One region of the Kineococcus rhizosphaerae genome, then DNA from elsewhere that is predicted to be linked to it. Evidence: predicted binding sites of a transcription regulator. Region 1 holds the regulator's gene; the other holds the start of a gene.

Region 1 (6,014 bases):
ACGAGGTGAAGGACCACCTCGACCTGACGAGCACCCCGAACTGGGGGTACGCGCTGCGCCGCGGGCTGCTCCCGTTGTCCTTGCACGACGTCGGGCTCCTGCGGGCGCGGATGGCCGCCGGTACCGTTCCGGCATGGACCTCGGCCTGACCCTCGGATACCTCACCGGCCCCGTGGGGCCCGCGGCCCGCAGAGCGCTCGAACTCACCCGCGCCGCCGAGGACGCGGGGTTCTCCTCGGTGTGGGTGGCCGAGGCGTACGGCACCGACGCCGTGAGCGTCCTGGGCTGGCTCGCGGGGCAGACGACGCGCATCGGCCTGGGCTCGGCCGTCCTGCAGGTGCCGGCGCGCGCGGCCGCCTCGACGGCCATGACGGCCGCCACGCTCGACGGCCTGTCCGGCGGCCGCTTCCAGCTCGGGCTCGGGGTCTCGGGCCCGCAGGTCGCGGAGGGCTGGTACGGGCAGCGGTTCTCCAGGCCGCTGGCCCGCACCCGCGAGTACGTCGCCGTCGTGCGGCAGTTGCTGGCGCGCCGGGAGTCGCGGTTCTCCGGGCAGCACCTGGAACTCCCGCTGCCCGGCGGTCCCGGCATCCCGCTCAAGCTCATGCAGCCCGCCCCGCGGGCGGACCTGCCGATCCACCTCGCCGCCGTCGGTCCCCGCAACGTGGAACTGGCCGGGGAGATCGCCGACGGGTGGCTGCCGTCGTTCCTCGTCCCGGAGAACGCGGCGGAGTCCTTCGACCGGCTGCGGGCCGGGTTCTCCCGGCGCACCCGCCCGGCGGAGGGCTTCGCCGTGACCGCCAACGTCCCGCTGGTCCTGACGGGGGCGACGGGTGCGGCGCGCGCCGAGGCCGAACTCCCGGTGCGCCACCTCGTCGCCCTCTACGTCGGGGGCATGGGCTCGCGCGAGCAGAACTTCTACGCCGACCTGGGCCGGCGGCTGGGTTTCGCCGACGCGGTCGACGAGGTCCAGGACCTGTTCCTCGCGGGCCGCAAGGACGAGGCGGCGCAGCGGGTCCCCGAGGGTTTCCTCGAGGCCACGGCCCTGGTCGGCTCGCCCGCGCACGTGCGCTCGAGGCTGCAGGACTACGAACGGGCCGGGGTCACGACGGTCGCGCTGGCGCCGATGGGGCCCGACCCGGTGGCGGACCTGCGCGCGGTCAGCGCACCATCCTGATGATCAGCGGGTAGCGGTGGACCCGGCCCTGGTTCGCCGCGACGGCCCCCAGGATGGTGAACACCAGGGCCAGGACCCCGGGCACGACCATGAGGACGTAGGCCAGGCCGAACGTGACCAGCGCGAGGACCGAGCACACGACGAACAGCCCGATCTCGTAGATCACGAGTGAGATCGTCATGTTCAGCGCCTCGGCGCTGTGCCCGCGCACGAACCCGCTGCGGTCCTTGAAGACCAGGAAGACGATCAGCGGCCCGAGGGGCGGCAGCGTCACGAAGCTCGCCGCGATCGCGGACAGGTGCGCGAACATGCCCCACATCCGCTCGTCGGACGGCGACAACGGCGCCGGGGCGTGGTGCTGCGGCGGGTACGGGGGCCGGTTCTGCGGCGGGTGCGGAGGCTGGCTCACGGTCTCGATCCTGACGCGTCCCTCAGCGGTCCGCCAGGTCCGCGGTCACGAAGTCGACGAGTTCCTCCACCCGGCCCAGCAGCGCCGGCTCGAGGTCGGCGTAGGTGCGCACGGTCCCCAGGATCCGCTTCCAGCCGTGCGCGACGTCGGCCTGGGTGGCGTGCGGCCAGCCGAGCTCGGCCAGGACGCCGTGCTTCCAGTCCTGCCCGCGCGGGATCGTCGGCCACGTCGTCCAGCCCAGCCGCTGCGGGCGCACCGACTGCCAGACGTCGATGAACGGGTGCCCCAGGACGAGCACGTGCGGGTTCGCGCCGACCTTCGCGACGATCCGCGACTCCTTCGACCCCGGCACCAGGTGGTCCACCAGCACCCCGATCCGCCGGCCCGGCCGCGGTGCGTGGGAGCGGATCGCGGCGTCGAGGTCGTCGACGCCGTCGAGCATCTCCACGACGACGCCCTCCACGCGCAGGTCGTCGCCCCAGACCTTCTCGACGAGCTCGGCGTCGTGCCGGCCCTCGACGAGGATCCGCGAGGCGCGGGCCGTGCGGGCGCCCGCGCCGGGCACGGCGACCGACCCCGACGCCGTGCGGGTGGGCCGGACCGGGCCCGCGGCCTTCGGGGCGACCAGGCGCACCGGCTGCCCCTCGACCCAGAAGCCCGGCCCCAGCGGGAAGGTGCGGGTCCTGCCCTTCGCGTCCTCCAGGACGACGACGTGGACCCCGCCGCTCTTCTCCACGCGCACGACGGCGCCGACCCAGCCGGTGTCGACGTCCTCGACCACCAGCCCCCGCACGGCGGGCTCGTCGCGGTGCGTCGGCTTCAGGTGGGAACGGGCGTGGGGGTCGGCGGAGAGCACGTCCGCGCCGTACCTGTCGTCGTACCGGGTCACCCGGGCACGGTAACGACGCGCGAGGGGTGGACGGGGGAGGCGCCCCGGCCGCGGGAGCGCCTAGACTTGGCACTCACGGGTCAGGAGTGCCAACAGGGGTGCCACCGGGAGTGGCACCAGGATCGCCCGCAGGGAGGGACGGATGAGCGACGACCGCAGGCTCGCCGTGCTGCGCGCCATCGTCGAGGACTACGTCTCCAGCCACGAACCCGTCGGCTCGAAGACGCTCGTCGAACGCCACCAGCTGGGGGTCTCCCCGGCCACCATCCGCAACGACATGGCCGTGCTGGAGGACGAGGGCTACATCACCCAGCCCCACACCAGCGCCGGCCGCATCCCCACCGACAAGGGCTACCGGCTCTTCGTCGACCGCCTCGCCACCGTCAAACCCATGAGCCCGGCCGAGAAGCGGGCCATCGAGACCTTCCTGCACGGCGCCGACGACCTCGACGACGTCGTCGACCGCACCGTGCGCCTGCTGGCCCAGATCACCCGGCAGGCCGCCGTCGTGCAGTACCCGTCCCTGACGCGGGCCACCGTCCGGCACGTCGAGCTCGTCGGCGTCGGCGGGCGCAGCGCCCTGCTCGTGCTCATCACCGACTCCGGCCGCGTCGAGCAGCGGGTCCTGGACGTGCGCTCCGCCGTCGACGTCGAGTCCCTCGGGGTGTCCCTGGCCGCGCTGCGCACCCGGGTCAACGCCACCGTCGCCGGCAAGCGGCTGCGGGAGGCCCGCGACGGGCTGACCGACCTCGTGCAGCAGACGCCGCCCGCCGACCTCGCGATCGCCGCCGAGGTGGCAGCGGCGCTCGGGGACTGCCTGACGGCCTCGCTGGAGGAACGCGTGGTCATCGCGGGCACCTCCAACCTCGTCAAGTCCGGGCCCGACCTGGCCACCTCCCTCGGCAGCGTCCTGGAGGCACTCGAGGAGCACGTCGTCCTGCTGCGCCTCGTGCAGGAGATGGCCGAGGACCCCACCGGTGAGCGCGGCGCCCTCACCGTCCGCATCGGCGCCGAGAACCTCCACCTGGGCCTCGACGGCACCTCCGTGGTCACCAGCGGGTACGGCTCGGACGGGGTGCTGGCCCGCCTCGGCGTCCTGGGCCCGACCCGCATGGACTACCCCACGACCATGGCCGCGGTGCGGGCGGTCTCCCGCTACGTCTCGCGCATCCTCGCTCAGTGATCGCCCAGTGATCAGAACCGACAGGAGAACCCCGACCTCGTGAGCGACTACTACGACGTCCTCGGCGTCTCCAAGGACGCGTCGACGGAGGACATCAAGCGCGCCTACCGCAAGCTGGCGCGCAAGCTGCACCCCGACGTCAACCCCGACGCCGGGGAGCGGTTCAAGGAGGTCTCGCAGGCCTACGAGACGCTGTCCAACCCCGACAAGCGCTCCGCCTACGACCGCGGCGGCCCCGGGGCCGGCGGCGCCCCGGGCGGTTTCGGCGCGGGTTTCGGGTTCTCCGACATCATGGACGCCTTCTTCGGCCAGGGCGGCGCCGGCGGCCGCGGGGCGGGCCCGGCCAGCCGCACCCAGCGCGGCCAGGACGCCCTCATCCGCGTCGACGTGGACCTGTCCGAGGCGGCCTTCGGCGGCGAGCGCTCCATCCAGGTCGACACCGCGGTCCTGTGCCCCACGTGCAAGGGGACCTGCTGCCAGCCCGGCACGAGCCCGCAGACGTGCGACATCTGCCACGGCCAGGGCTCGGTGCAGCGCGTCGTCCGCTCGCTGCTCGGCCAGGTCATGACGACCCAGGCGTGCCCCACCTGCCACGGGTTCGGCACGGTCCTGCCCTCGCCGTGCCTGGAGTGCTCCGGCGAGGGACGCGTCCGCGCCCGCCGCCCCCTGACGATCCGGATCCCCGCCGGCGTCGACACCGGCACCCGCATCCAGCTCGCCTCCCAGGGCGAGGTCGGCACCGCCGGTGGCCCGCCCGGGGACCTCTACGTCGAGATCCACGAACGTCCCCACCCGGTGTTCACCCGCTCCGGCGACGACCTGCACTGCACCCTGCAGGTGCCCATGACGGCCGCCGCCCTCGGCGCGACCATCCCGCTGGAGACCCTCGACGGCACCGAGGACGTCGACGTGCGCCCCGGCGCCCAGGCGGGGGAGACCGTCACCCTGAAGCAGAAGGGCGCCGAGCACCTGCGCGCCCAGGGCCGCGGGGACCTGCACGTCCAGCTCGAGGTCGTCACCCCGCGCGACCTCGACGACGAGCAGGAGGAGCTCCTGCGCCGCCTCGCCGAGCTGCGCGGGGAGGTCCGCCCCTCCGGCAAGCTCTCACCCGCCCACCAGGGGGTCTTCTCCAAGCTGCGGGACCGCTTCTCCGGGCGCTGAGGACCGGCAGGGGCCCGGCAGACCCGGCGGGGGGCTCAGCCGCGCATCCCCGCCAGGAACCCGCTGATCTGGGTGCGCAGCTCCTCGGCCAGCTGCGACAACCCGGTGGTGTCCTGCGCCGAGCCCCAGCCGGACGACCCGTCGACGGCGGTGCGCACGCCGTCGACGAGGCCGTTCATCTCCACGATGGTGCCGCCGATGCCGGTGATGGCGCGCACGGCCTCCTGGGCGTTCTGCCGGATGCTGTCGACGCGCTGGCTGACCTGCTCGGTGGCGCGCCCGGACTGGTCGGCCAGCTCCTTGACCTCGGCCGCGACGACGGCGAAGCCCTTGCCGGCCTCCCCGGCGCGGGCCGCCTCGATCGTCGCGTTCAGCGCCAGCAGCCTCGTCTGGTCCGCGATCGCGTCGATGACCGAGACGACCTGCTGGATCTCGCGCGAGGCCTCGGTGAGCGCCTGCATCGTCAGCGCCGCCTGGTCGGCCTCCTCGCTGGCCGCACCCGCGGCCGTCGCCAGACCCTGCGCGGACGCGCTGAGCTCGGTCGAGGCCGTGGCCAGCTGCTCGGAGACGCCGAGCACTCCCGCCTCGAAGTCGTCGGCCAGCGCCAGGCGCGTCGTCCGGGCCCCCTCGACGGCGGCGTTGCCCGCCTGCATCGTGGTGCGGCCGGAGTTGATCGCCGAGGCGGAGTGCCGGAACGCCCCGCCCAGGCCACCCAGCAGCAGACGACGGTGGAACCGCCCCTCGGCGGCGGCGGTCAGGACCTCCCCGGCCTCGCGCACGAAGGCGTCGGAGACGTCCAGGGAACGGTTGACCGAGGTCGCCAGCCGGGCCAGCTCCGGCACCGCGTCCGAGCCCGGCACCCCGGCCACGCGGGCCTCCAGGTCCCCGGCGGCCGCCTTCTCGCAGACCTCGGCCACCTGCCGGACGACCTCGCGGTACAGGGCCACCTCGTCGGCGGACGAACGCCCGCCACGACCGCTGAACAGCTTCACGCTCAGACCTCCTCGGGGACGATGGACCAGACGAACTCCTCGTAGGAGACGCCGCGCTCGGCGAGCACCTGCGCCAGCAGCGCGCTGGACGCCTGCACCGCAGCCTTGCCGCCGCTGTGGCGCCGCTCCTCGGCCAGCAGCCGGTCGTAGAGCGCGCTCGCGGCGCGCACCCCCTCCGCGCTGGGCTTGCGGCGGTTCGAGTGGTA
Region 2 (6,014 bases), on a different contig from region 1:
AGCGCGCCGGGCACCCAGGGGTGATCACCTACTCCCGCAAGGTGTTCGTCCCCATCACCCGGTTGTGCCGCGACCGCTGCCACTACTGCACGTTCGCCACCGTCCCCGGCCGGCTGCCCGTCCTGTTCCTGTCCGAGGACGACGTCCTGGCCATCGCCCGCGACGGGGCCGGCGCCGGCTGCAAGGAGGCGCTGTTCACCCTCGGCGACGCCCCCGAGGACCGCTGGCCCGCCGCCCGGCAGTGGCTCAGCGCCCGGGGCTTCGCCTCCACGATCGAGTACGTCCAGCACCTGGCCCGCCGCGTCCTCGACGAGACCGGCCTGCTGCCGCACCTGAACCCCGGCGTCATGTCGCTGGACGTCCTGCGGGCCTCCAGGCCGCTCGCGCCGTCGATGGGGATGATGCTGGAGACGACCTCGAAGCGCCTGTGGCTCGAACCGGGGCAGGTCCACTTCGGCTCCCCCGACAAGGACCCCGACCTGCGGCTGCGGGTCCTGCGCGACGCCGGCCGCGCCGGGGTCCCCTTCACCAGCGGCGTCCTCGTCGGCATCGGGGAGACCTACGCCGAACGCGTCGACTCGGTCCTGGCGATCAAGGACGTGGTCGAGGAGTTCGGCGGGATCCAGGAGGTCATCGTGCAGAACTTCCGCGCCAAGGACGACACCGCCATGCGCGGCGAGGCCGACCTCGAGCACCCCGAGTACATCGCCACCCTCGCCGTCTCCCGGCTCCTGCTGGGCTCGGGGGTCTCCCTGCAGGCCCCGCCGAACCTGTCCGACCCGGCCCAGCGGCGCCAGCTCCTCGAGGCCGGCGTCGACGACTGGGGCGGGGTCTCCCCCCTGACCCCCGACCACGTCAACCCCGAACGGCCCTGGCCCCAGCTCGACGACCTCGCCGCGACCACCCGGGAGGCCGGGTTCCGGCTCGCCGAGCGCCTCACCGCCCACCCCCGGTTCGTGCTGGACGCGCTCGCGGGCCGCGACACGTGGATCCACCCCGACCTGCACGGGGCCGTCGCGGCGCTCGCCGACCCCGTCACGGGGCTGGCGCGCGAGGCGGCCGTCCCCGTCGGCCGGGTGGCCGCGTGAGCGAGGAGGGCCGCGACGGAGCGGACCGGGGACCGGCGGCGGGCGGGTTCGCCGAGCCCAGCGATGCCGAGGTCCGCATGGCGCGGTTCGTCGGGGAGCAGCTCGCCCCCGACGGCCGGCCCGAGATCGAGGACTTCCTCAGCCGCGACGAGACGCTGCTGCTGGACGTCATGACGGCCGTGGACGCCCCCGCGCCGGGCTTCACGTCGGTCTCGACGCTGTCCATGCACCGGTACCCGAACGTGGTGGGCAGCACGGACGTGCGCGTCGAGCTCGTCACGGTGCTCGAGGACGTCGAGCGCCGGCTGGCGACGGGTCTGCTGGTCGCCTCGGCGTTCGCCGCCATCGGCGAACCGTGGCCGCTGTCGCCGGGGACGGTCTTCCCCGGGATCGTGGCCGACCTGCTCGGCGGGCGCACCGAGCACCTGCTGCTCACGACGCCGGGCAACTTCGACCACCTCAGCCGCTACCCGCTCGCACCCGACCTCGACGTCCACTGGCTGCAGGCCGTCCCCGTGCACGAGAGCGAGCGGGTGTTCCTGCTCGAGCACGGCCTCGACGCCCTGGAGCAGCGGTTCGAGGCCGCGGAGCTGCCGTTCTACGACGTGCGGCGCGACGCGGTCGTCTGAGCCCTCACGGCAGCAGCCGGTCGGGGGCCTTCGCCGCCCACCCGTCCTGCAGCGCCGTCCGCAGGTCCTCGTCCGAGACCCGCTCCAGGGCCACGAGGTAGGCGGGGTAGCCCCTGAAGTGCTGCGTGTCGAACACGCCCGGCACGCCCTGGGCGAGGACGGCGTCCTTCTCGGCGAGGTCGGCGCAGGCGATGGCCAGGATCGGGCCCGCGGGCGCCTCGACGGGCGGGTCGGCGGCCCGGAACCGCTTGACGTCGGCCTTCGTGAACGGCCGCTCCCACGCGAAGTCCTGCCCCGCCACGGCCCAGGCGCGCCCGCCCCGGCGCTCGCCCTCGCCGACCTCGGCCAGCCCGGCCGCGATCCGCGCCACGTCGTCGTAGGTCGCCATCCCCGGAACGCTAGCCCTCCCCCCTTCCCGCGCGAAGCACACCTCGGACCCTCCGGAGTGCTCTCAGAGGGCGCGAGGTGTGCTTCGCGTGGGGAAAGGGGGGCGCAGAACGCCACGAGGGCGGCCCTCCGGGTGGAGGACCGCCCTCGCGGGTGGATCAGGTGGTGCGGGGTGGGGCTGGACTCAGAAGTCCATGCCGCCCATGCCACCGTCGCCGGCCGGGGCCGGAGCGGACTTCTCCGGCTTGTCGGCGATGACGGCCTCGGTGGTGAGGAACAGCGCCGCGATGGAGGCGGCGTTCTGCAGCGCGGAGCGCGTCACCTTGACCGGGTCGTTGATGCCCGCGCCGAGCAGGTCCACGTACTCGCCGGTGGCGGCGTTGAGGCCGTGACCGGTGGGCAGGTTGCTGACCTTCTCCGCCACGACGCCGCCCTCGAGGCCGGCGTTGACGGCGATCTGCTTCAGCGGGGCCTGGATGGCGACCTTGACGATGTTCGCGCCCGTGGCCTCGTCACCGACGAGGTCGAGCTTGTCGAAGGCGAGCACGCCGGCCTGGATGAGGGCCACGCCACCACCGGCGACGATGCCCTCCTCGACGGCGGCCTTCGCGTTGCGGACGGCGTCCTCGATGCGGTGCTTGCGTTCCTTGAGCTCGACCTCGGTCGCCGCGCCGGCCTTGATGACGGCCACGCCGCCGGCCAGCTTGGCGAGACGCTCCTGGAGCTTCTCGCGGTCGTAGTCGGAGTCGCTGCGCTCGATCTCGGCGCGGATCTGGCCCACGCGGCCGGCGATGGCGTCGGCGTCGCCGGCACCCTCGACGATCGTGGTCTCGTCCTTGGTGACGACGACCTTGCGGGCGCGGCCGAGCAGGTCGAGGTCCGCGGTGTCGAGCTTGAGGCCGACCTCCTCGGAGATGACCTGACCACCGGTGAGGATGGCGATGTCGCCGAGCATGGCCTTGCGGCGGTCGCCGAAGCCCGGGGCCTTGACGGCGACGGACTTGAAGGTGCCGCGGATCTTGTTGACGACGAGGGTCGCCAGGGCTTCGCCCTCGACGTCCTCGGCCACGATCACGAGGGGCTTGCCCGACTGCATGACCTTCTCCAGCAGCGGGAGCAGGTCCTTCACGGTCGAGATCTTGGAGTTGAGGATCAGCAGGTACGGGTCCTCGAGCTCCGTCTCCTGACGCTCGGCGTCGGTGACGAAGTAGGGCGAGATGTAGCCCTTGTCGAAGCGCATGCCCTCGGTGAGCTCGAGCTCGAGGCCGAAGGTGTTGCTCTCCTCGACGGTGATGACACCTTCCTTGCCGACCTTGTCGAGCGCCTCGGCGATGAGCTCGCCGATGGAGGCGTCACCGGCGGAGATCCCGGCGGTGGCCGCGATCTGCTCCTTGGTGGTGACCTCCTTGGCGGCGGCCAGCAGCTGCTCGGTCACGGCCTCGACGGCCTTCTCGATGCCGCGCTTGAGGCCCATCGGGTTCGCGCCCGCGGCCACGTTGCGCAGACCCTCGCGCACGAGCGCCTGGGCCAGCACGGTGGCGGTGGTGGTGCCGTCGCCCGCGACGTCGTCGGTCTTCTTGGCGACTTCCTTGACGAGCTCGGCCCCGATCTTCTCGTAGGGGTCCTCGAGCTCGATCTCCTTGGCGATGGAGACACCGTCGTTGGTGATCGTGGGGGCGCCCCACTTCTTCTCCAGGACGACGTTGCGGCCCTTGGGCCCCAGCGTGACCTTGACGGCGTCAGCGAGCTGGTTCATCCCGCGCTCGAGGCCGCGACGAGCCTCTTCGTCGAAGGCGATGATCTTGCTCATGCCTGGTGTTCCTCCCAGAAGAACGGGCGTGGGTGGCTGGAGCGGTGCCCGCGACGGACGGCCGCGCGCTCCCGGGGTCACGTCCCCCGGGACCTGCGGACCTCACCGCCCCGGCCGGGGAGCTTCGCTCCCGGGTCGAGGTGCTGTTGTCACTCTCGACTCGAGAGTGCCAACGCCAATGTTGGCACTCTCCCCCTCCGAGTGCAAACGCCCGGTGGCCCGTCCGCTCACCGCGGACGGGCCCGCGCGCTCAGTCCTTGAGCCCGGCGTTGATGTCGGCGTTCATGACGTACCGCTGGAAGACGAGGTAGATGACCACCAGCGGGACGATCGAGATGACCGAGGCGCCCAGCAGCACCGACCAGTTGACGTTCTGCGCCCCGACGATGCTCTGGATCCCGATCTGCAGGGTGAACTTGCCCGGGTCGTTGAGCACGATGAGCGGCCAGATGTAGTCGTTCCAGCGCCACTGGAAGGAGAAGATCGCCAGCGTCACCATGATCGGGCGGGCGATGGGCAGCATGACGCGCACGAAGGTCGACAGCTCGTTCGAGCCGTCGATCCGGGCCGCCTCCAGCAGCTCGTCGGGCACCGTGGTGAAGAACTGCCGGAACATGAAGCACCCGGTCGCGGTGATGATCGAGGGGACGATGATCCCGGCGAGGTGGTTGTAGAGCCCCAGGTCGCGCACGACCAGGAAGGACGGGGACAGGATGACCTCGGTCGGCAGCATCGTCGTGGCGAGGATGCACATGAAGAAGGCCTTGAGCCACCAGTTGGAGTACTTGGCCAGCGCGTAGCCCGTCATGGCGCTGGCGGTGACGGTGAGCACCGTCGTGACGACCGCGACGATCAGGGTGTTGGTGAAGTACCCGGCGAAGTTGAAGCTCGTCCACGCCTGCTCGTAGCCGGAGACCGTCCAGGTCTTCGGCAGCAGCGTCAGGGGGTAGGAGAAGAGGTCCCCGGCGGGCTTGAAGGACGACAGCACGAACCACAGCACGGGGAAGCCGTAGAGCAGTGCCAGCAGCCACAGCAGCGTGGTGGCGCTGACGACCCGGAAGGGCGAGGCGTCGGTGCGGGTGCGCGCGGCGCGGCGCGCGGCCGGGGTCGGGCGGCTCAGCGAGGAGAGGGCCATCTCACGCCTCCCGGCGTCGGTTGACGAGGACCTGGGCGAAGGCGATGACCATGAGCACGGCCATCAGCACGAAGGACGCCGCGCTGGCGTAGCCGATCTGGCCCTGCTGGAAGCCGGTGCGGAAGATGTACTGCACGACGAGGTTGTTCTCCGTGCCCGGGCCGCCGCCGTTGAGGGACTGCAGCAGCGCGTACTCCTTCATCGCCCCCAGGCTGCCCAGCAGGATCACGATGAACGACGTCGGCGCGATGCTCGGCAGGGTGATGTACCGGAAGCGCTGCCACGGCGAGGCGCCGTCGAGGGAGGCGGCCTCGTAGTAGGAGGTGGGCACGTTCTTCAGCGCGGCGACGAACAGCAGCATGTTGAACGCCGTCCCGCCCCACGCCCCCGCGAAGGCGACGACGACCAGCGACAGGTTCGCGTTCGACTGCCACGGGACGGCGCTGCCGCCCAGGGAGGTGATGAGGTAGTTGACGAGGCCGAAGTTCTCCCCGAAGATCCACCGCCAGATGACGCCGGCCACGATCGGTGAGATCAGCCACGGGACGAAGAACAGGATCCGGGCGACCGTCTTGCCCTTGGCGTGCGGGGTGGTCAGCAGCACCGCCATGGACAGCGACAGGACGTAGACCAGCGGCACCGACATCGCCGCGAACACGACGGTGCGGCCGAACGCGGCGTAGAACGCGGAGTCGGCGAAGAGCTTCTGGTAGTTCGCCAGCCCCACCCAGGGCGCGGACCCGACCCCGGTGTAGCTCGTGAACGAGTACCACAGCCCCGTGATCGCGGGCCAGACGAAGAAGAGGGCGAAGAGCACCACGTTGACGCCGACGAACAGCAGCGGCGCGAGGCGGTAGCGCGCCGCCCGCCGGCGGGTGGAGCGGGACGAGCGGGCGGCGGGGGTCGCCACGAGGGCGGCGGGGTCGTCCCCGACCGCCGCGGGGACCGGACCCGGTGCGCTGGGG

The links. Region 1 encodes HrcA, which represses chaperone genes, less so after heat shock. Its sites were predicted from a motif close to GNTNGCACTCGGNNNNNCCGAGTGCNANC; they were not measured.
Region 2: a site for HrcA is predicted at 4,095-4,123, ahead of groL (chaperonin GroEL). Genes of this name have one in related genera too.

The regions. Positions count from the first base shown of each region.
Region 1 covers NZ_PVZF01000002.1:251,844-257,857, forward strand. Annotated here, with positions in the region: gene CLV37_RS05360 (EVE domain-containing protein) at 1-149, shown strand, start outside; gene CLV37_RS05365 (LLM class F420-dependent oxidoreductase) at 134-1,174, shown strand; gene CLV37_RS05370 (DUF4870 domain-containing protein) at 1,158-1,583, opposite strand; gene CLV37_RS05375 (DUF3097 domain-containing protein) at 1,606-2,472, opposite strand; gene hrcA (heat-inducible transcriptional repressor HrcA) at 2,615-3,655, shown strand; gene dnaJ (molecular chaperone DnaJ) at 3,695-4,816, shown strand; gene CLV37_RS29295 (methyl-accepting chemotaxis protein) at 4,852-5,808, opposite strand; gene CLV37_RS05395 (PAS domain-containing protein) at 5,811-6,014, opposite strand, start outside.
Region 2 covers NZ_PVZF01000009.1:85,096-91,109, forward strand. Annotated here, with positions in the region: partial or broken gene cofG (7,8-didemethyl-8-hydroxy-5-deazariboflavin synthase CofG) at 1-1,073, shown strand, start outside; gene CLV37_RS17530 (suppressor of fused domain protein) at 1,085-1,717, shown strand; gene CLV37_RS17535 (hypothetical protein) at 1,722-2,105, opposite strand; gene groL (chaperonin GroEL) at 2,289-3,914, opposite strand; gene CLV37_RS17545 (carbohydrate ABC transporter permease) at 4,165-5,049, opposite strand; gene CLV37_RS17550 (carbohydrate ABC transporter permease) at 5,051-6,014, opposite strand, start outside.